DNA from 3 places in the Pseudomonas sp. ATCC 13867 genome. Region 1 is predicted to be linked to each of the others. Evidence: predicted binding sites of a transcription regulator. Region 1 holds the regulator's gene; each other region holds the start of a gene.
The links. Region 1 encodes FliA, which starts transcription of late flagellar genes. Its sites were predicted from a motif close to CTAAAGTTTNNNNNNNNNNNGCCGNTAA; they were not measured.
Positions count from the first base shown of each region.

Region 2: motA (flagellar motor stator protein MotA) is a predicted target of FliA. The motif match lies at 2,035-2,062, and genes of this name have one in related genera.
Region 3: H681_RS13840 (methyl-accepting chemotaxis protein) is a predicted target of FliA. The motif match lies at 3,948-3,975, and genes of this name have one in related genera.

Region 1 is NC_020829.1:1,980,004-1,989,502, forward strand. It holds gene flhA (flagellar biosynthesis protein FlhA) at 1-1,238, shown strand, start outside; gene flhF (flagellar biosynthesis protein FlhF) at 1,275-2,576, shown strand; gene fleN (flagellar synthesis regulator FleN) at 2,745-3,575, shown strand; gene fliA (RNA polymerase sigma factor FliA) at 3,572-4,321, shown strand; gene H681_RS09075 (chemotaxis response regulator CheY) at 4,499-4,873, shown strand; gene H681_RS09080 (protein phosphatase CheZ) at 4,940-5,725, shown strand; gene H681_RS09085 (chemotaxis protein CheA) at 5,757-7,994, shown strand; gene H681_RS09090 (protein-glutamate methylesterase/protein-glutamine glutaminase) at 8,051-9,163, shown strand; gene H681_RS09095 (flagellar motor protein) at 9,163-9,499, shown strand, end outside.
Region 2 is NC_020829.1:4,952,860-4,962,358, reverse strand. It holds gene rhdA (thiosulfate sulfurtransferase) at 1-333, opposite strand, end outside; gene H681_RS22300 (HDOD domain-containing protein) at 475-1,998, opposite strand; gene motA (flagellar motor stator protein MotA) at 2,120-2,971, shown strand; gene motB (flagellar motor protein MotB) at 2,987-4,042, shown strand; gene rsgA (small ribosomal subunit biogenesis GTPase RsgA) at 4,212-5,243, opposite strand; gene orn (oligoribonuclease) at 5,333-5,875, shown strand; gene queG (tRNA epoxyqueuosine(34) reductase QueG) at 5,966-7,027, opposite strand; gene H681_RS22270 (bifunctional ADP-dependent NAD(P)H-hydrate dehydratase/NAD(P)H-hydrate epimerase) at 7,132-8,628, shown strand; gene tsaE (tRNA (adenosine(37)-N6)-threonylcarbamoyltransferase complex ATPase subunit type 1 TsaE) at 8,616-9,083, shown strand; gene amiB (N-acetylmuramoyl-L-alanine amidase AmiB) at 9,092-9,499, shown strand, end outside.
Region 3 is NC_020829.1:3,116,245-3,125,743, reverse strand. It holds gene H681_RS13850 (response regulator transcription factor) at 1-230, shown strand, start outside; gene H681_RS13845 (ATP-binding protein) at 227-1,546, shown strand; gene H681_RS13840 (methyl-accepting chemotaxis protein) at 1,765-3,909, opposite strand; gene H681_RS13835 (Na+/H+ antiporter family protein) at 4,211-5,530, shown strand; gene H681_RS13830 (AI-2E family transporter) at 5,617-6,681, shown strand; gene nuoN (NADH-quinone oxidoreductase subunit NuoN) at 6,940-8,403, opposite strand; gene nuoM (NADH-quinone oxidoreductase subunit M) at 8,411-9,499, opposite strand, start outside.

The DNA of each region.
Region 1 (9,499 bases):
CCGCGATCCTGATCGCGATGGGGCTGGTGCCGGGCATGCCGCACGTTTCCTTCATTGGTCTCGGCGGTCTGGCTGCTGGCGGCGCGTACCTGATCTGGCAACGCCAGCGCCAGGCGGCGCAGCAGGCCGAGCAGGAAACCCAGCGCCAGCAGGAACTGCTGCCGGCCCAGCGCGCCCAGGAAACCAAGGAACTGGGCTGGGACGACGTGACCCCGGTGGACATGGTTGGCCTGGAGGTCGGTTACCGCCTGATTCCGCTGGTGGACCGCAACCAGGGCGGCCAGTTGCTGGCGCGGATCAAGGGCGTACGCAAGAAGCTGTCCCAGGACCTGGGCTTCCTGATGCCCTCGGTACACATCCGCGACAACCTCGACCTGCTGCCCAACGCCTACCGCCTGACGCTGATGGGCGTGAGCGTGGCCGAAGCCGAGATCTACCCGGACCGCGAGCTGGCGATCAACCCTGGCCAGGTGTTCGGCACCCTCAACGGTATTGCCGGCAAGGACCCGGCATTCGGGCTTGAAGCGGTGTGGATCGAGCCGTCCCAGCGCGACCAGGCGCAGTCCCTGGGCTACACCGTGGTGGACGCCAGCACCGTGGTCGCCACCCACCTCAACCAGGTGCTGCACAAGCACGCCCACGAGCTGCTCGGCCACGAGGAGGTCCAGCAACTGATGCAACTGCTGGCCAAGACTTCGCCCAAGCTCGCCGAAGAGCTGGTGCCGGGGATGATTTCCCTGTCGACTCTGCTCAAGGTCCTGCAGGCGCTGCTGCAGGAGCAGGTGCCGGTGCGTGACATCCGCACCATCGCCGAGGCCATCGCCAACGTTGCCGCCAAGAGTCAAGATCCCGCCGCGATGGTGGCGGCGGTTCGCGTCGCGCTGTCCCGCGCAATCGTGCAAACCATTGTGGGACTAGAGCCGGAGCTGCCTGTGATTACCCTGGAACCCAGGTTGGAACAGATATTGCTCAATAGTCTTCAGAAGGCCGGACAGGGCTCCGAAGACGGCATGTTGCTGGAGCCCGGAATGGCCGAAAAGCTGCAACGCTCGATGGTCGAGGCGGCGCAGCGCCAGGAAATGCTCGGCAAGCCGGCGATCCTGCTGGTGGCCGGTCCGGTCCGCGCAATGATGTCCCGATTCGCGCGGATGGCGGTCCCCACCATGCACGTGCTGGCTTACCAGGAAATCCCGGACAACAAACAAGTCACTATCGTTGCCACCGTTGGGCAGCAATAGTCGGAAGTTGGATAGAGTGCATCGAGGTCCCAGGCCATGCAGGTAAAACGCTTCTTCGCCGCCGATATGCGTCAGGCCATGAAACTGGTCCGCGACGAGTTGGGCCCGGACGCCGCGATCATCGGCAATCGCCGTGTCGCCGGCGGCGTCGAGCTGACCGCGGCGCTGGACTACCAGGCCCCGGTGGCGGCGAGCAAGCCGAACCCGGCGCTGGAAGCCGAACTGCGCAAGACCCAGGCGCGCATCGCCGAGGCCAAGGCCGAACTGAGCGAGCCGGCTCGCATGAGCGAGGCCGTGCGCAAGGACCGTCAAATGTACGGCGCCGAAGCGCCGCGTCGCAGCGCTGCCGAAACCCTCGCCGAAACCATGACCGCACCGGCGGCCGCCAGCGTCGGCCAACAGGCGCTGGACGCCATGCGCTTCGAGCTCAACGGCCTGCGTGAACTGATCGAAGTGCAACTGGGCTCCATTGCCTGGAACCAGTTGCAGAACCAGCGTCCGAAGCAGGCCAACCTGTGGCGTCGCCTGCAGCGCATGGGCCTGCCGGCGGACCTGTCGCGCAGCCTGCTGGAGAAAGTGGCCTCCATCGCCGAGCCGAAACAGGCCTGGCGCATGCTGCTGGCGCACCTGGCACGCTCGATCAGCACCCCGGAAATCGACCTGCTGGAGCAGGGCGGAGTGGTCGCGCTGGTCGGTCCGGCAGGCATGGGCAAGACCACCACCCTGGCCAAGCTGGCCGCTCGCTACGTACTGAAGTACGGCGCGCAGAGCATCGCCCTGGTGTCGATGGACAGCTTCCGCATCGGCGCGCAGGAGCAGATCAAGACCCTCGGCCGCATCCTCAACGTGCCGGTGACCCTGGTCGATCCGGGCCAGTCGCTGATCCAGGCGATGGCGCCGCTGGCGCGCAAGCGCCTGGTGCTGATCGATACCGCCGGCCTGCCCGCCACCGATCCGGCGCTGCGCATGCAGCTCGAAGCGCTGGCCGCGCAGAGCCTGAACGTGAAGAATTACCTCGTGCTGGCCGCGACCAGCCAGAGCCAGGTGCTCAAGGCCGCCTGGCAGAACTATCGTTCGTGCGGCCTGGCCGGGTGCGTCCTGACCAAGCTGGACGAAGCCGGCAGCCTCGGCGAAGCCCTGGCTCTGGCTATCGGTCAGCGTCTCCCGGTAGCCTATCTGGCGGATGGTCCGCGGATTCCGGATGATCTGCAGGTGGCGCGCAGTCACCAGTTGGTCAGCCGCGCGGTGAGTCTGCAGGCGCCGGAAGAACCGAGCGAGGATGCAATGGCCGACATGTTCGCCGGCCTGTACCAGCAGCCGGTGCGTTGCGCCGGTTGAGCGAATTGAACGGCCCCGTGGTGGGGCGAAGGGCGGCCGACAGGGCCACCCGGCGATGCGGATGCTCTGGGAGACGATCCGCGAACGCCGGAAGCGGTAGAGCACCGCGGCCGGCAGGGCCGCAGCGCCAGGGGGCGCGGCGGTCGAACGACGAGACAAGGTATTGATATGGGCATGCATCCTGTACAGGTAATCGCAGTCACCGGCGGCAAGGGTGGTGTCGGCAAGACCAATGTGTCGGTGAACCTGTCGCTGGCGCTGGCCGATCTGGGCCGTCGCGTCATGCTGCTGGACGCCGACCTGGGCCTGGCCAACGTCGACGTGCTGCTGGGCCTGACGCCCAAGCGCACGCTGGCCGACGTCATCGAAGGCGAATGCGACCTGCGCGACGTGATCCTCCAGGGCCCCGGCGGCGTGCGCATCGTCCCGGCGGCCTCCGGCACGCAGAGCATGGTGCACCTCACGCCGATGCAGCACGCCGGCCTGATCCAGGCCTTCAGCGACATCAGCGACAACATCGACGTGCTGGTGGTGGACACCGCCGCCGGCATCGGCGACTCGGTGGTGAGCTTCGTCCGCGCAGCGCAGGAAGTGCTGCTGGTCGTCTGTGATGAACCCACTTCCATCACCGATGCCTACGCTTTGATCAAGCTGCTCAACCGCGACTACGGCATGACCCGCTTCCGCGTACTGGCGAACATGGCGCACAGCCCCCAGGAGGGCCGCAACCTGTTCGCCAAGCTGACCAAGGTCACCGACCGCTTCCTCGACGTGGCGCTGCAGTACGTGGGCGCCATCCCGTACGACGAATCGGTGCGCAAGGCGGTGCAGAAGCAGCGTTCGGTGTATGAGGCGTTTCCGCGCAGCAAGGCTTCCCTGGCCTTCCGCGCGATAGCGCAGAAAGTCGACAGCTGGCCGCTGCCGGCCAATCCGCGAGGGCACCTGGAGTTCTTCGTCGAACGCCTGGTGCAGCATCCGACCACGGGTTCGGCCGTATGATGACGGCCTCCGGAGCGCGTATGTACAGCAAGGCGCAGGCGCAGAACTCCCAGGACCAACTGATCCAGCGGTACGCGCCGCTGGTCAAGCGTATCGCCTACCACCTGCTCGGCCGCCTGCCGGCCAGCGTGCAGGTGGAGGACCTGATGCAGGCCGGCATGATCGGCCTGCTGGAAGCCTCGAAGAAATACGACGCCGGCAAGGGCGCGAGCTTCGAAACCTATGCTGGCATCCGCATCCGTGGCGCCATGCTCGACGAGGTGCGCAAGGGCGACTGGGCCCCGCGTTCGGTGCATCGCAACACCCGCATGGTCAGTGATGCGATCCGCGCCGTCGAGGCCAGAACCGGTCGTGACGCTAAAGATCAGGAAGTTGCTGCCGAACTCAATATGAGTCTCGAAGATTATTACGGCATCCTCAGCGACACCCAGGGCAGCCGGCTGTACAGCTTCGACGATCTGCTGCAGGACGGCGAGCAGGGCAGCGGCCTGGCCGAAGATGCTTCGCACCAGGGCAACGAGCCCGCCCACGGTCTGGAAGACGAACGCTTCCAGGCGGCGCTCGCCGACGCCATCACCAAGCTGCCCGAACGCGAGCGGCTGGTGCTGGCGCTGTACTACGACGAGGAACTGAACCTCAAGGAGATCGGCGAAGTGCTGGGCGTCAGCGAATCCCGGGTCAGCCAGTTGCACAGCCAGTGCGCCGCGCGCCTGCGGGCACGCCTGGCGGAGTGGCGAGCGCACTGAGCTTCGGGTAGTTTCGCGTCGGATTTTTCTTGCGAGAAAGCCTCAGGTCTTGAGTTTTCTCCTGGGCGCCGTCCCTTTGACGCCGCCCACACGGGATGAGCGCACGCCGCTCAATGAATTGACGGTACGCCCGCCAGGACGTGCCTGGTATCGATGGAGGTCGGTTTGGACAAGAATATGAAAATTCTCATCGTGGACGATTTTTCCACGATGAGGCGCATCATCAAGAACCTCCTGCGGGACCTGGGGTTCACCAACACCGCGGAGGCCGACGACGGCACCACCGCGCTGCCGATGCTGCACAGCGGCAATTTCGACTTCCTCGTCACCGACTGGAACATGCCCGGCATGACCGGCATCGACCTGCTGCGCGCGGTGCGCGCCGACGAGCGCCTGAAGCACCTGCCGGTGCTGATGGTCACCGCCGAGGCCAAGCGCGACCAGATCATCGAAGCGGCCCAGGCCGGGGTCAACGGCTATGTGGTCAAGCCTTTCACCGCTCAGGTGCTGAAAGAAAAGATCGAGAAGATTTTCGAGCGGGTCGGCAGCTAGTAGGGTCTGTTGATGTTTCGCCGCTTGCGCCGAAACACCAACAGCCCCTCGCATCAAGAGGGCGTCATGGATCTCGTCAACGAATCCGCGGGTGACTTCGAGTCGACCCTGAAAAAACACGCGCGCGAATTGGTCGATTGCCTGGAGCAGGGTGATGTGCAGACCGCCGTGCAACTGATCTCCGAGCTCAACCAGGCGCGCGATCGCGGGCTCTACCAGGAAGTCGGCAAGCTCACCCGCGAGCTGCACAACGCCATCGTCAACTTCCAGATCGATCCCAGTTCCCCGCGCGCCCAGGAAGTCTCGCAGATCGCCGACGCCACCGACCGCCTGTCCTACGTGGTGACGATGACCGAGAAAGCGGCCAACCGCACCATGGACCTGGTGGAAGAGTGCACCCCGGTGGTGATGCACATCGAGACCCAGGCCAAGGCGCTGCAGGAAGACTGGTCGCGCTTCATGCGTCGCGAGCTGGGCCCCGACGCCTTCCGCGACCTGGCCAAGCGCGTCGAGCAGTTCCTCTACATCAGCGCCCAGGACAGCCGCAAGCTCTCCGCGCACCTCAACGACATCCTCCTCGCACAGGACTTCCAGGACCTCACCGGGCAGGTGATCAAGCGCGTCACCAGGCTGGTCACCGAGGTCGAGGCGAACCTGGTCAAGCTGGTCTGGATGGCCGGCCAGGTGGACCGTTACGCGGGCATCGAGCACGACCACGACGGCATGCGCGACGCGGTGGAAAAAGAAAGATCGTCCAAGGGTGAAGGTCCGCAGATCGCTGCCGATACAAGAAAGGACGTCGTATCCGGTCAGGACGATGTCGACGATCTGTTGTCCAGCCTTGGTTTTTAGGCGTCCGCTGACGCTGTAGAGGGAGCACCGAATGAGCTTCGACGCCGATGACGAGATCCTCCAGGACTTCCTGGTGGAGGCCGGCGAGATCCTCGAGCAACTGTCCGAGCAACTGGTCGAGCTGGAAAGCCGACCCGATGATATGGACCTGCTCAATGCGATTTTCCGTGGGTTCCACACCGTCAAGGGCGGCGCGGGCTTTCTCCAGCTGAACGCGCTGGTGGAGTGCTGCCACATCGCCGAGAACGTGTTCGACATCCTGCGCAAGGGCGAGCGTCGCGTGGATGCCGAACTGATGGATGTGGTCCTGCAGGCGCTGGACACCGTCAACGTCATGTTCCAGCAAGTGCGCGATGCGCAAGAGCCGACCCCGGCCACGCCTGAGCTGCTGGCGGCGCTGTCGCGCCTGGCCGAGCCGGGGGCCGCTCCCGCCGAAACTCCCGCTGCGGTCGTTGCCGAGCCTGTCGTTGAAGAAGCCCCGGCCGCTGCGGCCGCGTATGGCGACATCACCGACGCCGAGTTCGAACAGCTGATGGATGCCCTCGAGCCTGCCGCAGAAGCGCCTGCTGCGCCGGTTGGCAGCGGTGGCGACGACATCACCGACGACGAATTCGAAGCACTGCTCGACCAGTTGCACGGCAAGGGCCAGTTCAGCGCTGCTGCCAAGGAACCCGTCAGCGCGGCTCCGGCACCGGTTGCCGAGGCGCCCGCCGCCGGTGCTGGCGACGAGATCAGCGACGACGAGTTCGAAGCGCTGCTCGACCAGTTGCACGGCAAGGGCCAGTTCACCGGCGCGAAGGAAGAAGCCGCTGCTCCCGTCGAGGCTGCTGCTGCCGAGGTCAAGCCCGAGGAAGCTCCGGCTGCCGGTGGCGACGACAACATCACCGACGACGAATTCGAGAAGCTGCTCGACGAGCTGCACGGCAAGGGCCAGTTCACTGGCGCGAAGGAAGAGCCGGTCGCAGCTGCACCATCCAATGCACAGCCCAAAGCGGCTGCTGCACCTGCGCCCAAGCCCGCTGCCGCTCCGGCGCCGGCCGCTGCCGCCAAGCCTGCTGCGGCCAAGCCCGCCGCTGCCGCTGCAGAGAAACCGGCCAACGAAGCGGAAACCACCGTGCGCGTGGACACCGCGCGCCTGGACGAGATCATGAACATGGTCGGCGAACTGGTGCTGGTGCGTAACCGCCTGGTGCGCCTGGGCGCCAACAGCGGCGACGAGGCGATGGCCAAGGCCGTCTCCAACCTCGATGTGGTCACCGCTGACTTGCAGTCAGCGGTCATGAAGACCCGCATGCAGCCGATCAAGAAGGTCTTCGGGCGCTTCCCGCGACAGGTCCGCGACCTGGCTCGCAGCCTGAAGAAAGAGATCAACCTGGAACTGATCGGCGAAGAGACCGACCTCGACAAGAACCTGGTCGAGGCCCTGGCCGACCCGTTGGTGCACCTGGTGCGCAACGCCGTGGACCACGGCATCGAAGGCCCCGACGAGCGCGAGGCCGCCGGCAAGTCGCGTTCGGGCAAGGTGGTGCTGTCCGCCGAGCAGGAAGGCGACCACATCCTGTTGTCGATCTCCGACGACGGCAAAGGCATGGACCCGGACGTGCTGCGCGCCAAGGCCGTGGAGAAGGGCCTGCTGGACAAGGATGCGGCCGATCGCCTGTCCGAGTCCGACTGCTACAACCTGATCTTCGCCCCGGGCTTCTCGACCAAGACCGAGATCTCCGACGTCTCCGGCCGTGGTGTCGGTATGGACGTGGTGAAGACCAAGATTTCCCAGCTCAACGGCATCATCAACATCTACTCGGCCAAGGGTCAGGGCTCGAAGATCGTCATCAAGGTCCCGCTGACCCTGGCGATCATGCCGACCCTGATGGTGATGCTGGGCAACCAGGCCTTCGCCTTCCCGCTGGTCAACGTCAACGAGATCTTCCACCTCGACCTGTCGAACACCAACGTGGTCGATGGCCAGGAAGTGGTGATCGTCCGCGACAAGGCCCTGCCGTTGTTCTACCTCAAGCGCTGGCTGGTGCCGGGCGCGCAGTATGACGAGCCGGGCGAGGGCCACGTGGTGATCCTCTCCGTGGGCACCCAGCGCATCGGCTTCGTGGTCGACCAGTTGGTGGGCCAGGAAGAGGTGGTGATCAAGCCGCTGGGCAAGATGCTGCAGGGCACGCCGGGCATGGCCGGGGCCACCATCACCGGGGACGGGCGCATCGCGCTGATCCTCGATGTGCCGAGCATGCTCAAGCGCTACGCGCGGCGTATCTGATTCTTGCGCGTGTGGGGGCGCCCGCGCGCGTGGCAAGGCTTCATTCAGGAGTGTCTATGGCTGTCAAAGTCCTGGTGGTGGACGATTCGGGATTCTTCCGTCGCCGTGTCTCGGAGATCCTCTCCGCCGATCCGCAGATCCAGGTGGTCGGCACGGCCACCAATGGCCGCGAGGCGATCGACCAGGTGCTGGCGCTCAAGCCCGACGTGATCACCATGGACTACGAGATGCCGCTGATGGACGGCATCACCGCCGTGCGGACCATCATGCAGCGCTGCCCGACGCCGGTGCTGATGTTCTCCTCGCTGACCCACGAGGGCGCGCGGGTGACCCTGGACGCGCTGGATGCCGGCGCGGTGGACTACCTGCCGAAGAACTTCGAGGACATCTCGCGCAACCCGGACAAGGTCCGCCAACTGCTGTGCGAGAAGGTCCATACCATTGCCAAGAGCAATCGCCGCTTCGCCGCCTACGCCTCCTACTCCGGTAGCGCTTCGGCTTCCGCGCCCGCCGCCGGCGGTACCCCGCGCCAGGCCGCGACGGCCCCCTCCGGCGGCCAGGCGCCCGCCGCTCCCGCGCCGGCGACCTCCGCCGCCCCAAAGCGTAAGGCCTACCGGCTGGTGGCCATCGGTACGTCCACCGGTGGGCCGGTGGCGCTGCAGCGGGTCCTGACCCAGTTGCCCGCCAATTTTCCCGCGCCGCTGGTGCTGATCCAGCACATGCCGGCGGCCTTCACCAAGGCCTTCGCCGAGCGCCTGGACAAACTGTGCAGGATCACCGTCAAGGAAGCCGAGGACGGCGACCTGCTGCGCCCCGGTGTGGCCCTGCTGGCCCCCGGCGGCAAGCAGATGATGGTCGACGCCCGTGGCGCGATCCGCATCCTGCCCGGTGACGAGCGCCTGAACTACAAGCCCTGCGTCGACGTGACCTTCGGTTCCGCGTCCAAGGCCTACGGCGACAAGGTGCTGGCGGTGGTCCTCACCGGCATGGGCGCCGATGGCCGCGAAGGTGCGCGCATGCTCAAGCAGGGCGGTGCCCAGGTGTGGGCGCAGGATGAAGCCAGCTGCGTGATCTACGGCATGCCGATGGCGATCGCCAAGGCGGGCCTGGCCGACGCGGTGTACAGCCTGGACGACATCGGCCGCCACCTCACCGAGGCCTGCGGCTGATGGATGTGCTCAGCCTGGTCGGCCTGATCCTCGCGCTGGTCGCCATCATCGGCGGCAACTTCCTCGAGGGCGGGCATGTCGGCGCGCTGGCCAACGGCCCGGCGGCGCTGATCGTGGTCGGTGGCACCCTGGCCGCCGCGCTGCTGCAGACCCCGGTGGCGGTGCTCAAGCGTTCGCTGCACATGCTGCGCTGGATCATCCTGCCGCCCAGGGTGGACCTGGTCGGCGGCATCGGCCACGTGGTCGGCTGGAGCATGACCGCGCGCAAGGAAGGCCTGCTGGGCCTGGAAGGCGTCGCCGACGCCGAACGCGATCCTTACGCGCGCAAGGGTCTGC
Region 2 (9,499 bases), 2.7 Mb from region 1:
GTAGTGGTAGTGGTGGTGGCCGATCACATCCAGTAGCCAGATGAAGCGGCCGGCCCAGCCGCCGCCCTCGTCGTCGTAGACCACGTAGACGGCGTCGGGGTTGTGGCCCAGTTCGCCGAACAGCGCTTCCAGGTCGGCCTTGGCCGGCAGCAGGCCCGGTGCCGGCCCGCCCAGCTGGGTGCGCGCCGGAGCGATGAAACGGGCGCCGGGAATGTGGCCTTCGGCGTAGCGCGCGGCACTGGTCAGGTCGACCAGGATCAGTTCGGCGGCGTCGAGGCGGCTGGCGAGGTCGGCCGGTTCGATCACCAGGGGCAGTGCGGAGAAGGCGGACATGTCGAAGTCTCCCGGTACGGCGGACGGCCCGCCGCGAGGGTGGACGCGGCGGCGTGAGCTGGCGGCCCTGGGCTGCCGTTGAGGGGCGATAGTCTAAAGGGGGACGCAGTGTACCGGAAATCCCGGCGATCGCCGCGCGGCTCAGGATGCGCTGCGGGACATTTGCCGCACGGCCTGCTCGATGCACTGCGCGGTGCGGCCGAAGGCCTGAGCGTGCAGGTCGCCCAGCGGCTGGCCGTTGCGGTCGGCGGCCAGCAGCATGATGACCCGGCTGCCGTTGCCGAGCGAGCGCAGCAGCAGGTGTTCGCTGGGCAGCAGCGCCTTCAGCGCGCCGGGCAGCACGGCGGAGAAGTCGGCCATGTTCGCCGGGCTCAGGCGCAGTTGCGCCGGCTGTTGCATCAGCTTGCGCAGCAGGGCGCTGGCCGCGACTTCCAGTTTCAACTCGCCGGCCTGCTCCGGCAGGCCGAAGTGGTGGCGGGTTTGCAGCCACGCCTGGCCGCGGTCGGCGAGCAGGATCAGGCCGCGTTGCAGGCCGCCGGCCTGGAGGGCGGCGCTGGCGGTGTCGAGCAACTGCATGGCGTTGCCGAACGGCGAGGGATTCTGCAGCAGGCGCGCGCAGTGCTGGCGCCACTCGCCGAGCGTATCCGGTGGCGTGGGCGCGCTCGCTGCAGGGGGGCCGAGCCAGCGTTGGCTGTCCCAGGGCCAGAGCAGCGCTTGCGCCGGATGCCAGAGCTGCGGTCGGGCGTGGCGTCGCGCGCTTTGCGCCGCGAGGCCGTGAACCTGCTGCTGCAGTTCGGCCAGCGGCATCTGCAGGTAGAGCGCGGTCAGGCGTTGCCAGCGCAGCATGTGCGGTCCGCCCCAGGACTGGTGCGCGGCCATCGCCAGGCTGTTGGCCAGCAGGATGGTGTTGGCCGGGCGGGTCAGCCAGCGGGCCAGTTCCGGATCGGCGTCCAGGCGTCGCTGCTGGCCCAGCGGCTCGGGCTCGGTGTGCGCCACATGCAGGGCGCGCACCAGCAGGCGGCGGTCATCGTTGAGCAGGATGAAGCCCTGGCCGATCCATTCGGGCAGCCGCCAGCGTTCGGCGAGCGCCCGGCACAGTGGCAACAGACGCATGCCCAGCAGCTCCTGTTCGACGTCGGAGCTGCTGCGTCCGAGTCCGCAGACCTGGCGCTGCCAGGTTTCCAGCAGGTCCGGCCGCGCGGTGGCCAGTGCCCACAGCGGCGCCAGGGCGAACAGGCTGCCCCAGTGGATTTCCTGCCAGAGTCGCGCCAGGCGGTTGGCGAACAGACCGCTGGCCTGCTGCATGGCATGGCGGCTGATCAGCAGGAGCTGGCTGAGGGCGCGGGGCATCTGCGCCTCGGGCTGGCTCGGCAGGTGTTCGAGCAACTGGGTGACCCGCGCCAGGCCCAGGCGGTTGAGGGCGACTTCCAGGCTTTCCGCCGGATTGTCGCGGGCGCTCTCGGCGCGGTTGGCCTCGCGCAGGATGGCCAGGGCCAGGGTCGGGCAGTCCTGCAACAGGTCGGCGATGTCGCGGATCGAGCGGTGGCTGTCATCCAGCGCCCGGCGAATGGCGTCGCGCTGCTCCTGGGGGACGGGCAAAGGCAGCTCTTCCAGCAGGGAGAGCCAGGCCGCGAGACGCTCTGGGTTGGGCACGGTGGTGGGCATGCGTGAGGCGCCGAACTGGTTTTTAGTGTTTTCGGCCTATAGTCTTGCCCGAATTCTCCGATAACAACAGGGAGGCAGGAAAAGTGCCTCCCTTTCTGTTCACAGTTTCAGTCCGGTCCCCATGTCAAAAATCATCGGCATCATCGTCATCCTGGGCAGTGTGCTCGGCGGATACATGCTCTCTGGCGGCAAGATCGCGGCCATCATCCAGCCGTTCGAACTGCTGATCATCGGTGGTGCGGCGCTGGGCGCCTTCCTGCAGGCGAACCCCGGCAACACCTTCATGACGGTGCTCAAGAAGGCGCCGAAGATGTTCAGCAACCGCTTCACCCACACCTTCTACCTGGAAGTGCTGGGCATGCTCTACGAGGTACTCAACAAGAGCCGCCGCGAGGGCATGATGGCGATCGAGGCGGACGTCGAGGATCCGGATGCCAGCCCGATCTTCAGCAAGTACCCGGCGGTGCTCAAGGATGAACGCATGACCGCGTACATCTGCGATTACCTGCGCATCATGTCCTCCGGCAACATGGCGCCCCACGAGCTGGAAGGCCTGTTCGACATGGAGCTGGGCAGCCTCAAGGAAGACCTCGACCACCCCGCCCACGCGGTGACCCGCGTGGCCGATGCCCTGCCGGGATTCGGTATCGTCGCCGCGGTGCTCGGCATCGTGATCACGATGGCGCTGCTCGGGCAGGGCAGCCAGGCGGAGATCGGTCACCACGTGGCCGCCGCGCTGGTGGGCACCTTCCTCGGTATTCTCGCCGCCTACGGTTTCGTCGGCCCGCTGTCCAACGCCCTGGAGCACGACGCCAAGGAAGAGCTGAACCTCTACGAAGCCATCAAGGCCTGCCTGGTCGCCTCGGCCTCGGGCATGCCGCCGTCGCTGGCCGTGGAGTTCGGCCGCAAGGTCCTGCTGCCGGCGCACCGCCCGAGCTTCACCGAGCTTGAACAGGCCGTTCGCGGTCGCTGACAGGTCGCCTGACGCATGGATAACAACCAGCCGATCATCGTCAAGCGGGTCAAGCGCTACGCCGCGGGTCATCACGGGGGCTCGTGGAAGATCGCCTTCGCCGACTTCGCCACCGCCATGATGGCGTTCTTCCTGGTGCTCTGGCTGTTGTCGTCGGCCACGCCGGAGCAGAAGAAGGCCATCTCCGGCTACTTCCAGGACCCCATCGGTTTCACCGAAAGCGCCAGCCCCTACGTCATCGACCTGGGTGGCACGCCGACGCCCGCGCCGGACAAGACCCTGAACCCGCAGATCCAGGCGCAGCCCGAGGCGGACGAAACCCGCGTCAGCCCGCAGGACGGGACCACGGTCAACGCCGAGCAGGCGGAAAATCTTGCCGAGAAGATCGAGCGCGAGCGCCTGGAACTGTTGCTGCAGGAGCTGCAGAACAAGGTCGACGAGAACCCCACGCTCAAGCGCTTCAAGGACCAGATCCTGTTCGAGATCACCCAGGACGGCCTGCGCATCCAGATCGTCGATTCCGACAACCGACCGATGTTCGACCTGGGCAGCGCGCGGCTGCAGCCGTACTTCGAGGACATCCTGCTGGCGCTGGCGGAGACCATCAAGCAGGTACCGAACAAGATCAGCATCAGCGGCCATACCGATGCCAAGCCCTATGCGGGCAATGGCGAGTTCGGCAACTGGGAGCTCTCCGCCAACCGCGCCAACGCCGCGCGGCGCGCGCTGGAGGCCGGCGGTTATCCGGAGGACCAGATCGCCCGCGTGGTGGGCTATGCCTCCTCGGCGCTGTTCGATCGCGACCAGCCGCTCAACCCGGTGAATCGCCGCATCGACATCATCGTCCTGACCAAGAAGGCCCAGCGGGCCATCGAAGGCCAGGACGGCGGGGCCGAGAAGCCGGCCGATGGCGCGTCGCCGGTGGCTCCAGGCTCGGCTGCACCCAATGCCGCTCCGGCCCAGCCGGCGGCCGGGCAGGGCGACCCGCTACCGCCGGACCAGCTCGAGCAGAAGCTCAACCTTTTCGACGACGGTGGCACGCTGAAGCTCGATGAGCTGAACAAGCAGTAGTGAGAAACGCGAAGGCCAGCTGAAAAGCTGGCCTTCTTCTTTGTGACTGAATCATGGGACTCTTCGTAGGAGCGAGCTTGCTCGCGAACCGCATCGCAAGGGACTGTTCGCGAGCGAGCTCGCTCCTACAGGTACGGGCAGCGTCGGCGCTTTGGGCAAGGCCCGCCGATCAATATTCGTCTTCCGGCAGGCTGGCGAGGATGTGTCGGTAGCTGGACATCCGTTGCGGCGAGACACGCCCCTCTTCCAGCGCCTTGAGCAGCGCGCAGCCCGGCTCGCGGTCGTGCTTGCAGTCGCGGAAGCGGCAGTGGCCGAGCAGGTCGTGGAACTCGATGAAGCCGGCTTCCACGTCGTCACGGCTCACATGGCCCAGGCCGAACTCGCGGATGCCGGGCGAATCGATCAGGTCGCCGCCGGCGGGGAAGTGGAACAGCCGTGCGGTGGTGGTGGTGTGGGTGCCCTTGCCGGTGACTTCCGAGAGGTCGCCGACGCGGGTGTCGACGCCTGGCAGCAGCGCGTTCACCAGCGATGACTTGCCAACGCCCGACTGGCCGACGAACACGCTGACGTGCTCGTTCAGCGCGGCGCGCAGGGCGTCCAGGGCCAGGCCGTTGAAGGCCGAGACCTCCAGCAGCGGGTAGCCGAGTTCGCGGTAGGTGCCCAGCAGCGAGTCGAGGAACGGAGCGTTCTCCTCATCGATCAGGTCGGCCTTGTTCAGCAGCAGCAGCGGCTTGATGCCGGCGTGCTCGGCGGCCACCAGGTAGCGGTCGATCAGGTTGGCGTGGGGTTCCGGGCGTGGGGCGAAGACGATCACGATGCGGTCGACGTTGGCCGCCACCGGCTTGAGCACGCCGCGCATGTCCGGGCGGCGCAGCTCGGAGGTGCGCGGCAACTGCGCGACGATCACGCCGATGCCCTGGTTGCCGGGGCGCCAGACCACCTGGTCGCCGGTCACCAGTGGCGGCAGGTTGGCGCGCAGGTGGCAGCGGAACACTTCGCCGGCGTGGTCGCCTTCCTGCGCCTCGACTTCCACCTGCACCCCGAAGTGGGCGATTACCTGGCCGGTCTGCTCCGGGCCGAGGTCGCCGCCTTCCAGCTCTTCCAGGGCGCGCGATTCGCGCTTCGCCGCGCGGGCAGCACGCTCTTCCTGGACTTTTTCGATCCGCCAGCTCTGCCGGCGGGTGAGGTGACGCTTGGCCATAGGGTATCCACAGGGAAAATCGCCGCGGAGTTTAGCATGCGTATGCCCGCTTCCCGCTAAACTAGAGGGCTGAGCTGAGGAGCCCCATCATGCAGAACCCACAGAACCTGATCTGGATCGACCTGGAAATGACCGGTCTGGACCCGGACAAGGACGTCATCATCGAGATGGCGACCATCGTCACCGACAGCGACCTCAATATCCTCGAGGAAGGCCCGGTGATCGCGGTGCACCAGAGCGAAGAACTGCTCGCCGGCATGGACGAGTGGAACACCCGCCAGCACGGCCAGTCCGGCCTGACCCAGCGGGTGCGCGAAAGCACCATTTCCGCCGCCGAGGCCGAAGCCATGACCATCGCCTTCCTGGAAAAGTGGGTGCCCAAGCGCAGCTCGCCGATCTGCGGCAACAGCATCTGCCAGGACCGCCGCTTCCTCTATCGGCACATGCCGAAGCTGGAAGGCTACTTCCACTACCGCAACCTGGATGTCTCCACCCTCAAGGAACTGGTCGCGCGCTGGGCCCCGCAGTTGCGTGACGGCTTCAAGAAAGGCAACACCCACCTGGCCCTGGACGACATCCGCGAGTCCATCGCCGAGCTGCGCTACTACCGTGAGCATTTCATCAAGGTGTAAGCCGGCAGCTCTTCGTAGGAGCGAGCTTGCTCGCGAACAAACCCCTGCTGCGAAGCTGTTCGCGAGCAAGCTCGCTCCTACAAATACCTTTCAGGCCTGATGCCGGCCCAGTGCCCACTCCACATGCTCGCGCACCAGTTCCGACGGGAACGCCCGGCGCGCCTTCAGCGCCTCGATCACCGGGATGGTGGACGGCGCATTGCCCAGGCCCACGGCCAGGTTCCTCAGCCAGCGCTCATAACCGGCGCGCCGCAGCGGCGAGCCTTCGGTGCGGCTGAGAAACTCCTCCTCCGTCCACAGGAACAGTTCCGCCAGCGCCGCGTTGTCCAGGCTGTGCCGGGGCTGGAAGTCGCCCTGGTCGGTGGCGCGGGCGAAGCGGTTCCACGGGCAGACCATCTGGCAATCGTCGCAGCCGAACACGCGGTTGCCGATCAGCGGGCGCAGGTCCTCGGGAATCGGGCCTTTCAGCTCGATGGTCAGGTAGGAAATGCAACGCCGCGCGTCCAGCACGTAGGGGGCGACGAAGGCGGCGGTGGGGCAGATGTCCAGGCAGGCCGAGCAGCGCCCGCAGTGCTCCGTGCCGTGGGACTCGTCCACCGGCAGCGGCAGGTCGGTGAACAGCTCGCCGAGGAAGAAGTAGCTGCCGGCCTTGCGGTTGAGCACCAGGGTGTTCTTGCCGATCCAGCCGAGGCCCGACTGCTCGGCGATGGCCTTCTCCAGTACCGGCGCGCTGTCGACGAAGGCGCGGAAGCCGAACGGCCCGACCTGCTGCTGGATGCGCTCGGCCAGTTGCTGCAGGCGCTTGCGGATCAGCTTGTGATAGTCGCGGCCCAGGGCGTAGCGCGAGACGTAGGCTTTCTCCGGGTTGCCCAGCACCTGTGCCATGCGGGTGTCGCCGGGCAGGTAGTCCATGCGCAGCGAGACCACCCGCAGCGTGCCGGGCACCAGTTCGTCCGGCCGCCAGCGCTTGCTGCCGTGGGCGCCCATGTAGTCCATCTCGCCGTGGTAGCCCGCTTCCAGCCAGCGTTGCAGGTGCTCGCCGTGCTGCTCCAGGTCGAGCCCGGCGATGCCGACCTGCTGGAAGCCGAGTTCGCGCCCCCACTCCTTGATGGAACGGGCGAGGTCGGTGTAGTCGAGTGTCGAATCGTGCATGGAAGGCGAGAAACGGAAGTCCGGGTGGGTATAATTCTGCCAGACCTTGCCGGCGTCGGCCCGTCCGTACGCCAAGGCGACACAATCTGCCGCCCGGAACAGCGATGACTGCCCACGACGATCTGCCCCTTAACCTCTACAGCGCCCAGCAGGTACGCGACCTCGACGCGCGCCTGATCGCCGCCGGCACGCCCGGCTTCGAACTGATGCGTCGTGCGGCCCACGCCGCCTGGCGTGCCCTGCGCCGGCACTGGCCGGACGCGGGCGAGATCAGCGTGCTCGCCGGCCACGGTAACAACGCCGGCGACGGCTACCTGATCGCCGCCCTGGCCCTGCGTGCCGGCTGGCGCGCGCGGGTGCTGGCGGTGGGGGATGCCGCGCGGTTGTCCGGCGACGCGGCGTCCGCCCACGGCGAGGCGCGGGCGGCGGGTGTGGATATCGAAGCCTGGAGTGACCGCGCGGAGCTGCGTGGGGTGCTGGTCGATGCGTTGCTCGGCACCGGTCTGGGCGGTGCGGTGCGCGAGCCTTATGCCTCGGCCATCGCCGCGATCAACGCCAGCGGCCTGCCGGTGCTGAGCGTGGACATCCCCTCCGGCCTGAGCGCGGACACCGGCCAGGTGCTGGGTTGCGCCGTTCGTGCGGACCTGACCGTGACCTTCATCGGCCTCAAGCTGGGGCTGTTCACCGCGAACGGGCCGGACCAGTGCGGCGAGCGGGTGTTCGACGCTCTGGATGCCGATCCGGCGCTGATTCCCGACGACTGCGTTGCCCGTCGTCTCGCTCCCGCATCCTTGGCTCGCCTGGCCGCGCGCCCGAAGGCCGCGCACAAGGGCCTGTTCGGCCACGCGCTGGTGATCGGCGGCGATACCGGCATGGGTGGCGCGGTGCTGCTGGCCGCCGAAAGCGCGCTGCGTTGCGGCGCCGGACTGGTATCGCTGGCGACCCGCGCGCCGCACGTCGTCGGTGCCCTGGCCCGCTGCCCGGAGCTGATGGCGCGTGGCGTTTCCTCGTCCGCCGAACTGTTGCGCGTGGCCGAGCGGGCCAGCGTGCTGGTGGTGGGGCCGGGTGTGGGGCGTGAGGCCTGGGGGCGTGTACTGGTCAGCGCGGCGGCCAGCCTGGAGCGTACCCAGGTTTGGGACGCCGATGCGCTCAACCTGTTGGCGGAGGGCCTGGTTTCGCGCCCGTCCGGCGACTGGGTGATGACCCCGCATCCCGCCGAAGCGGCACGATTGCTGGGCGTCTCCACGGCCGACGTTCAGGCCGACCGGCCGAGCGCGGCCCACGCGCTGGCGCAACGGTACCAGGCGGTTGTGGTGCTCAAGGGTGTCGGCAGCCTGATCGCCGCTCCGGATGGACGGCTGGCGCTGTGCAGTCACGGCCATCCGATCATGGCCGGCGCCGGGCTGGGCGACGTGCTCTGCGGCATACTCGGCGCGTTGCTGGCGCAGGGGATGCCCTGTTTCGATGCGGCCTGCCTGGCCGTCTGGCTCCACGCCCGCGCCGGCGAGTCGCTCGGTCCGCAGGGCAGGGGGCTGGCCGCCACCGATCTGATCCCTGCCGTTCGTCAGTTGCTCGAGGAGCACAGTCCATGCCTGAACTGAATCTGTTCGCCGAGGGCGAAGAGGCCATGTACGACCTCGGACGGAAGATTGCCTCGGCGACCGGCGGACGCGGCATCATCTATCTGCACGGCGACCTGGGCGCCGGCAAGACCACGCTGTCGCGCGGCATCCTGCGAGGATTGGGGCATGGCGGGGCGGTGAAGAGTCCGACCTTCACCCTGGTCGAGCCCTACGAGATCGGACCGGTCCGCGCCTTCCACTTCGACCTCTACCGCCTGGCCGACCCGGAGGAGCTGGAGTTCCTCGGCATCCGCGACTACTTCGAGGGTGATGCCCTGTGCCTGATCGAATGGGCTGAACGGGGCACAGGCATTTTGCCAAAGGCCGACATGGACATTACCATTACCCCGCATGCGGGCGGTCGCATGCTGCGCCTGACGCCGCAGGGTGCGCGGGGCGAAGCCTGGTGTGCCGCCCTGGCCACGGGAGCATGAGAAAAAAGATGGGTTGGGGGTTGCGCCTGCGGGCGCTATTGACGGGGATGACTGTTTTGCTGGCAATGATTGCCGGCGAGGCTTTTGCCGCCACGCAAATCAAGAGTGTCCGTATCTGGCGGGCGCCGGACAACACCCGCCTGGTGTTCGATCTGTCCGGTCCTGTGCAGCACAGCCTGTTCACGCTCAGCGCGCCTAACCGCATCGTCGTCGATATCAACGGCGCGCAGATGTCCACCGCGCTGGACAAGCTCAAGCTCGGCAACACACCCATTAGCGCGGTGCGCTCGGCCCAGCGTTCGCCCACCGACTTGCGCCTGGTGCTGGACCTGAAGAACCCGGTCACGCCCAAGAGTTTCGTGCTGGCGCCGAACCAGCAGTACGGCAACCGCCTGGTCGTCGACCTGTACGACCAG
Region 3 (9,499 bases), 1.1 Mb from region 1:
TGACTTCCGCCGAGTTCCGCCTGCTGCGCTACTTCATGCTGCATCCCGGGCAGTTGCTGTCGAAGTCCCACCTCGCGGAGCACCTCTATGACGGCGAGACGGAGCGCGACTCCAACGTCATCGAGGTGCATATCAACCACCTGCGCCGCAAGCTGGGCCGCGAGATCATCGAGACCCGCCGTGGGCAGGGTTACCGCTTCACCGGCAATGCCGGCGGAGCCGCCCGTTGATGTCGATCCAGCGCCGGCTCGGCCTCGGGCTCGGCGTGGTGCTGGTGGTGATCGGCCTGGCGCTGGCGCAGACCGGGCTCTGGCTGTTCGACCAGGGGTTGCGCCGCTATCTCGCCAACGGCCTGCAGGATGAGGCGGAAAGCCTGCTGGTGGGCATCATGCGCGGCCCGGCCGGGCTGCAACTGGACAGCCAGCGGGTGGATGCCGTCTACGAGCGGCTGTTCTCCGGACGCTATTTCGTCATCCGCTTCGATGACGTCACCTGGCGCTCCCGTTCCCTGTGGGACCGCGAGCTGGATCTGCCGTCGCACAAGGGCCTGGCCCGTGACCTGGAAAAGGGCCCGGAGGGGCAGCGCCTGCTGGTCTATCGCGGCGACTACAAGCGCTATGGCAAGAAACTGAGGATTGTCGTGGCGCAGGATTACACGCCGATCCTCAAGAGCTTCAATCGCCTGCGCAACATCGGCCTGGGCGCCGGCGGGGTGGCGTTGTTGCTGATCCTGGTCTTCCAGGGCTTCGCCGTGCGTCGTGCGCTGCGTCCGCTGGAACGGGTGCGCCAGCAGATCGCGCAGTTGCAGGAGGGGCGGCGCAGCCAGTTGGACCGCCAGGTACCGCAGGAGCTGGAACCGCTGGTGGATCAGGTCAACCACCTGTTGCAGCACACCGAGGATACCCTGCGCCGCTCGCGCAACGCGCTGGGTAACCTCGGCCATGCCTTGAAAACGCCGTTGGCGGTCCTGATCAGCCTTGCCGATCGCGCCGAACTGCATGAGCACCCGGAGTTGCGCCGTGTGCTGCAGGAGCAGTTGGAACAGATCGAGCAGCGCCTGGCCCGCGAGCTGGGGCGGGCGCGTCTGGTGGGAGAAGCGCTGCCCGGCGCGCATTTCGACTGCGATGCCGAACTGCCCAGCCTGTGCGAGATGCTGCGGCTGATTCATGGCGAGCACCTGCGGATCGACTGGAACGCGACGCCCGGCCTGCGGCTGCCGTTCGACCGTGAGGACCTGCTGGAGATGCTGGGCAACCTGCTGGACAACGCCTGCAAGTGGGCGGACGGCCAGGTGCGGCTGACAGTGGAGAAGGGCGCCGGTCGCTATCTTCTGAGCGTGGATGATGATGGCCCTGGCATCGCCGAGGAGCAGCGTGACAGCGTACTGGAGCGTGGCACGCGGCTGGACGAGCAGGTTGCGGGGCATGGCCTGGGCTTGGGCATCGCGCGGGATATCGCGGCGGCGTGTGGCGGTGGCCTGAGGCTGGAGGCGAGCGAGTTGGGTGGATTGCGCGTGGTGATCGAGTTGCCGCGTCGGGTGGCGTGATTCCGGTTTTTGTAGGAGAGGACTCTGTCCGCGATGGGTGCCGTGCGGTTCGCGAGCAAGGACTGGGCGTCCCCCTCGGTCCTACGAAGAGCGCGCCGAGTTTCCCCTGTAGGAGCGAGCTTGCTCGCGAACCAGCCCGAACGTCGCCGTCTGAACCATGTCCCGGCTGCGCCGGGGTTTCGCGGAGAAGCTCCGCTCCTACGAAAGCGACTCTGGCGTCAAACCCGGAACTGATCCATCAATCCCTGCTGATGGTTCGCCAACTGGTTCAGCGACTGGCTGACCTGCGCCGATTCCTGCGCCTGGCTGGACAGCGATTCGGTCACGTCGCGAATGCCCGCCACGTTGCGGTTGATCTCCTCGGCCACCGCGCTCTGTTCCTCGGCGGCGCTGGCGATCTGCAGGTTCATGTCGGTGATCACGCTGACCGCCTCGCCGATGCGCTGGAGCGCGGCCACGGCCTGCTCGACCTGCGAAACGCTGTCCTGCGCCTGGCGATGACTGTTGTTCATCGCGCCGACCACGTCGCGGGTGCCGCTCTGCAAGCCTTCGATCACCTGGCGGATTTCCTCCACCGAATCCTGTGTGCGCCGGGCGAGGTTGCGTACTTCGTCGGCGACCACCGCGAAACCACGCCCGGCTTCACCCGCGCGAGCCGCTTCGATGGCCGCATTGAGCGCCAGCAGGTTGGTCTGCTCGGCGATGCCACGGATCACGTCCAGCACCGAGCCGATCTGCTCGCTGCTCGCCGCCAACCCTTCGACCTGATTCATGGCGCTGCTCATGTCGCTGGCCAGTTCGTCGATCATGCGCGTGGTGTTGTCGATCACGCTGAGGCCATCGCGGGTCGCGCCATCGGCGCCACGGGCGGCCTCGGCGGCCATCGCCGCGCTGTTGGCGACGTCATGGGCGGTGGCGCTCATCTCTTGCGAGGCGGTGGCGACCTGGTCGACTTCGCGGAACTGCTGCTGCATGCCGGCGCTGGTCTGGCTGGCGATCTCCGAGGATTGGTCGGCGGTGGCGCGGGCGTCCTGCACGGAGGATTTCACGTCGCGGATGATCGGTTGCAGCTTGTCGAGGAAGCGGTTGAACCAGCCGGCCAGCTCGCCCAGTTCATCCTTGCCCGAATAGTTCAGGCGCGTGGTCAGGTCGCCTTCGCCGCTGGCGATATTGCGCAGCATGGCGGCGACGTTGAGGATCGGCCGGGTCACGCCACGGGCGGTGAGCCACATGGCGAACAGGCCGATGAGCACCGCGATCAGGCCGAAGCCGAGCTGGGAGAGGGTGCCCTGCGTGCGCTGCTCGTCGAGCTGCTGTTGCAGGGCGATGGCCGGGCCGAGCAGGGTCTGCTGCGGCACTTCGAGCAGGACACCCCAGGGCTTGGAGCCGGGAATCGGTTGCAGCGGCTCGATGACCCGCAACTGATCGTCCTGGCGCAGCACCTGCTTGCGGTTGGCGGCGATGGACTGCAGCAGCTGCGCCCCTTGCTCCGGATAGATCTCCTGCAATTTCTTGCCCAGCCGGCTGGCGTCGGCGCTGTGTCCGGCGAGCAGGCCGGCGGCGCTGACAATGCTGACCTTGCCCTGGCCGTCGTACAGTTCCTGGCTACCCTGGCGGCTGATCTCCTGCAGCTTGTCCAGGCCGATGTCCAGACCCATCACGCCGACGATCCTGCCGTCCAGCTCCAAGGGGAAGGCGATGCTGGTCATCAGTACCTGGCGGTCGCCGACCTCGTCGAAATAGGGATCGAGCACGCAGGCTTGGCCACTGGTCTTGGGGCAGGTGAACCACGCGTTGTAGGCCGCGCCGCTTGGGCCGGGGGTGGTGTCGGCGAGCATGTCTTCGTTCATCGACTCGGATTCGAGCTTGCCTGGCGTGGACTGTGACCAGTAAAGCGAGAAGCGTCCGGCGTCGTTGCTGCCCAGCTCGGCCTGGCCGGCGAACAGCGTGTCCTTGCCGTCCAGGGCGTTGGGTTCGAAGGTGACGTAGAGCCCGAGCAGTTCGGGGTTGCCTTCCAGGGCGGTTTTTACCTGGCGGGTGAGGTCTTCGCGCAGGTCGTAGGCGTCGAGGAAGCGCTTTTGCGCCTGGTCGCGCAGGAACAGCACTTGCCGGGAGAAGCCTTTGCCGTACTGGTAGGCGTCCATGATGTAGCGCTGGATGCGCATGGCCTGGACTTCGCCGCGCGATTGCAGGCGTGCCTGGGCGGCTTCGTCGAGCATGCGGGTGCTGGATTCCTTGACCAGCGCGGTGCTGTACTGGGTGCGGAACACGGAAAGGCCGGACAACAGCGATACCACGCCAAGCAGGCAGAGACCGGCGAGCAGCGTGATCTTCCATTGGATGGAAAGGCGGCGGAGAAGCATGGTTATGTCCTTGAGCAGGAAACCTTGGGGCTACCGGGTTATCGGCATTTTCGGCCCCGTCTTGATCGATAACAGGATGAAACGCCAGAAAACAGGCGATTCTGGTGTGCCCAGTCGAAGGGCAGCGGTTTTTCAGCAAAAAGCGTGCTCAGCAAGGCGAAAATCCTGTCGGGAATGCGTCGTTCGTGGCATGAAAGACCTTGATTCGACTGGCTTTTTGACAGGCCGGATGGGGTTCGGCAGAGTACGCGCCTTTTGCCCGCCCTGAGACGGGCGGACTTGGCTGTGGAGGAGTGATGAGATGAATGCGGTGCTGATCGCCGTTGGCTTGATGCTGGTGCTGAGCCTGTGCCGCGTGCATGTGGTGGTGGCGCTGATCGCCGGCGCGGTAGCGGGCGGGTTGCTCGGTGGCCTGGGCATGGAGGGGACGCTCAAGGCGTTCAACGCCGGCCTGGGTGGTGGCGCGACGGTAGCGCTGTCCTACGCGATGCTGGGGGCATTCGCGGTGGCCATCGCGCGCTCCGGCATGGCCCATGCGCTCGCCGACCGCGTGCTGGCGCTGCTTGGGCGGCACGAAGACACGGCTCCCGCCGGCTTCAAATGGTTGCTGATCGGACTTCTGCTGCTGGTGGCGATCTCCTCGCAGAACCTGCTGCCGATCCACATCGCCTTCATTCCGCTGCTGGTGCCGCCGCTGCTCTACGTGCTGACTCGCCTGCAGATCGACCGCCGGCTGATCGCCTGCGTGATCACCTTCGGCCTGATCACGCCCTACATGTTCCTGCCGGTGGGGTTCGGCAACATCTTCCTCAACGAGATCCTGCTGGCCAACGTCGCGCGCAGCGGTGTGGATGTCAGTGGCGTGGACGTCAGCCGGGCCATGCTCATCCCGGCGCTGGGCATGGTTTGCGGCCTGCTGATCGCGGTGCTGTTCAGTTACCGGCGCCCGCGCGGCTATGACCTGGAGCGCATCGAGCAGGCCGAGCGGGTGGGCACGCCCTACAGCCCGATGAGCCTGGCGGTGGCCGGGGTGGCGGTGGTGGCGGCATTCGTCATCCAGCTGTGGCTGGACTCGATGATCCTCGGCGCGCTGGTGGGTTTCCTGGTGTTTTCCCTGTCCGGCGTGGTGCGCTGGAAAGAGGCGGACGACCTGTTCACCGAGGGCATGAAAATGATGGCGATGATCGGTTTCATCATGATCGCCGCCGCCGGTTTCGCCGAGGTGATGAAGGCGAGCGGGCAGGTCTCCACCCTGGTGGAAGCAGCGGCCGCCTGGATCGGCCATAGCAAGGCCTGGGGTGCGTTCCTCATGCTGCTGGTGGGGCTGCTGGTGACGATGGGGATCGGTTCGTCCTTCTCCACGGTGCCGATCATCGCGGCCATCTTCGTCCCGCTGGCGGTGCAACTGGGCTTCAGCCCGCTGGCCATCGTCAGTATCGTCGGCACGGCCGGCGCCCTGGGGGATGCGGGATCGCCAGCGTCGGACTCCACCCTGGGGCCCACCTCCGGCCTCAACGTGGACGGGCAGCACAATCACATCTGGGACACCGTAGTGCCGACCTTCCTGCACTACAACCTGCCGCTGCTGGCCTTCGGCTGGGTAGCGGCGATGGTGCTGTAAGAGCGGCGGCGCACCGCAGAAAGTTGCACTCGGCAGGCCAACTGCTGACTAATGAGCAGGTTTCCCCCCTTCCTCCGGACCTGCTCATGCTCGAATCTAAACTGGAATACCGGACGTTCCTGCTTCTCCTGGCGGTGGTCACCATCGCCTTCGCCTGGCTGCTGTTGCCGTTCTATGGCGCGGTGTTCTGGGGCACCATCCTGGCGATCATCTTCGCCCCGCTGCAGCGCCGCCTGCGGGTGCGCCTGCATGGGCGCAACAACCTCGCGGCGCTGATCTCGCTGACGATCTGCCTGCTGATCGTGATCCTGCCGATGACCTTCATCGCCGGTGCGCTGGTGCAGGAGGGCGCCACTGTGTACCAGCGCCTGAAGTCGGGCGAACTGAACTTCGTCACCTATTTCCAGCAGGTCATGGCCGCGCTGCCGGATTGGGTGCACCCGTGGCTGGAGCGTTTCGACCTGACGGACCTTTCCAGCCTGCAGGAGAAGCTGTCCGCGGGAGCGATGCAGGCGAGTCAACTGGTCGCCACCAAGGCTTTCAGCATCGGCCAGAACACCTTCGAATTCGTCATCAGCTTCGGCATCATGCTCTACCTGCTGTTCTTCCTCCTGCGCGACGGCCCGGCGCTGGGGCGCCGCATCAAGCAGGCGGTGCCGCTGAGCGGTGAACACAAGCAGCACCTGTTCACCAAGTTCACCACGGTCATTCGCGCCACGGTGAAGGGCAACATCGCCGTGGCCGCGACCCAGGGTGCGCTGGGCGGGCTGATCTTCTGGTTCCTTGGTATTCAGGGCTCGCTGCTGTGGGGCACGCTGATGGCGTTCCTCTCGCTGTTGCCTGCCATCGGCGCGGGGCTGATCTGGGTGCCGGTGGCCGCCTACTTCCTGCTCACCGGGGCAATCTGGCAGGGCGTGGTGCTGACGCTGTTCTGCGTGCTGGTGATCGGCCTGGTGGACAACATCCTGCGCCCGATCCTGGTGGGCAAGGACACCAAGATGCCGGACTACGTGGTGCTGATTTCCACCCTTGGCGGCATGTCGCTGTTCGGGCTGAACGGTTTCGTCATCGGTCCGCTGATCGCGGCGCTGTTCATTGCGTCGTGGGATCTGTTCACTGGGCGCGAATTGAATGAGTCGAAGGCTGAGTAGGGGAGTGCATGGGGCGTATGACCGTCCGCGGTTATACGCCCTTCGTTCCCGTATCTGTTCAAGTAGAGTCGTGGAGGAGGCGTAGGTTCTTGTAGGAGCGAGCTTGCTCGCGAACCGCATAACGCCGTGCGTTCCTGAAATACCGTTCGCGAGCAAGGACTGGGCGTCCCCCTCGGTCCTACGAAAAGCGGTCTGCGGCTGAGTGAGTCCCGCCCAATAAAAACCCCGCCGAAGCGGGGTTTTTATTACCTGTCGACCTCAGCCGGCGATGGCTACCAGGCCGCTGTGCTGGAGGATGTCCAGCAGCGGCTGCGGGTACACGCCGAGGAAGAAGGCGAGCAGGGCGATGGCCACCAGCATGATGCCGCCGGCGCGCTGGGCCCAGTCCAGGGGGGCGTCGTGGCGCTTCATGTTCGGTTCGACCAGGAACATGGTCACCATGACGCGCAGGTAGTAGTACAGGCCGATGGCGCTGCCCAGTACCAGAGCGCCGACCAGCCACCACAGGTGGGACTCGACGCCGGTGGCGACGATGTAGAACTTGCCGATGAAGCCGGCGGTCAGCGGGATGCCGGCCAGGGACAGCATCATCACGGTCATCACCGCGGTCAGCACCGGACGGCGCCAGAACAGGCCGCGGTACTCGAACAGGGCGTCGGCGTCGCGGCCGCTGTACGGAGTGGACATCAGGGTGACCACGCCGAAGGCGCCCAGGGTGGTGACCACGTAGGTGGTCAGGTAGACGCCGACCGCTTCCACGGCCAGGCCCTTGCTCGCCACCAGGGCGATCAGCAGGTAGCCGAAGTGGGCGATCGAGGAGTAGCCGAGCAGGCGCTTGATGTTGCTCTGGGTCAGCGCCAGCAGGTTACCGATCAGGATCGAGGCGATGGCGATGACCGCGATGGCGTCATGCAGCAGGCCGTTGTTCAGGGCCGCCGGAGCGATCTGGAACAGGCGCAGCAGCACGGCGAACACGGCGACCTTGCTGGTGGTGGCGAGGAATGCGGCCACCGGGGCCGGGGCGCCTTCGTAGACGTCCGGGGTCCACAGGTGGAACGGTGCCAGCGACAGCTTGAAGCCCAGGCCGACCACCATCATGCCGACGCCGATGGACAGCAGTGGGCCGTGGCTGGTGCCCTCGGCCAGGGACGCGCCGATGGCCGAGAAGCCCAGGCTGCCGGATTCGGCGTAGAGCAGGGCCATGCCGAACAGCAGGAAGGCGGAGCCGGCGGCGGACAGTACGGTGTACTTGATGCCCGCTTCCAGGGTGCGCTTGTTGAAGAAGGCGTAGGCCACCATGCCGTAGACCGGCACCGACAGCAGTTCCAGGCCGATGAACAGGCCGGCCAGGTTCTGCGCGCTGACCAGCACCAGGCCGCCCGCGGTGGACAGCAGCAGGAGCAGGTAGAGCTCTTCGCGGTTGCCCGGGTAGCTCTCCATGTAGGCGTGGGCGAGCGTGGTGCAGGCCAGGGCGCCGATCAGGACCAGCGCCATGTAGAAGCAGGCGAAGTTGTCGATCACCATCAGCGGGGTGACTTCGATCGGGGTGACTTTCAGCACCGGCAGGATCGACAGCAGCGCCAGGTTCAGACCGATCACCGAGAGGGTGGCGGTCATCGAGTGGTTACGCTTCCAGGCCACGGCGAGCATCACCACCACCAGGGTGGCGCTGGTGATGAGCAGCGGCAGGAGCGCGATGAAGTGTTGGATCGTGAAGGTCATGTCGCGCTTACCGTGCTGCCAGGGTGGAGAGGGCGGCACCCAGCCATTGCTGGACGCCGTGCATGGTTGCCGCGGAGGTGTCGAGGACCGGCTGCGGGTAGACGCCGAGCACGATCAGCAGCACCGCCAGGCCGAGCACCATGAGCAGCTCGCGGGCGTTCAGGCCGGCGATGGCGGTGTCGGACTTGGCCGGGCCGAAGTACGCGCGGTGGATCATGATCAGCGAGTAGACCGAGCCGAACACCAGGCCGAAGGTGGCGATCACGGTGATCACCGGAACGACCTTGAAGCTGCCCAGCAGGATCAGGAACTCGCCGACGAAGTTGCCGGTGCCCGGCAGACCCAGCGACGCGATGGCGAAGAACAGCGCTACAGCCGGCAGGTACGGGATGCGCGACCACAGGCCACCCATCTTGCGCATGTCGCGGGTGTGCAGGCGCTCGTACAGCTGGCCACAGAGGATGAACAGCGCGGCGGCGGAGAGGCCGTGGGCGATCATCTGGATCACCACGCCCTGCAGCGCCTGCGGGCTGCCGGAGTAGATGCCGATGATGACGAAGCCCATGTGCGATACGGAGGAGTAGGCCACCAGACGCTTGATGTCGGTCTGTGCGAACGACAGGAAGGCGCCGTAGAAGATGCCGATCAGACCCAGGGTCATGGCCACCGGGGCAAACTCGGCCGAGGCGTTGGGGAACAGCGGCAGGGCGAAGCGGATCAGACCGTAGGCGGCGGTCTTCAGCAGGATGCCGGCCAGGTCCACGGAACCGGCGGTCGGCGCCTGGGCGTGGGCGTCCGGCAGCCAGGAGTGCACCGGCACCACCGGCATCTTCACCGCGAAGGCGACGAAGAAGCCGAGCATCAGCAGCCACTCGGTGTGTTCCGGCATCTGGGTCTTCAGCAGGTCGGCGTAGTTGAAGGTCAGCACGCCGGTGCTGTTGTAGTGCACGAACACCAGGCCCAGGATCGCCACCAGCATCACCAGGCCGCTGGCCTGGGTGAAGATGAAGAACTTGGTGGCGGCGTAGATGCGGGTCTTCTTGCCGTCGTCCGAGCTATGACCCCAGAGCGCGATGAGGAAGTACATCGGCACCAG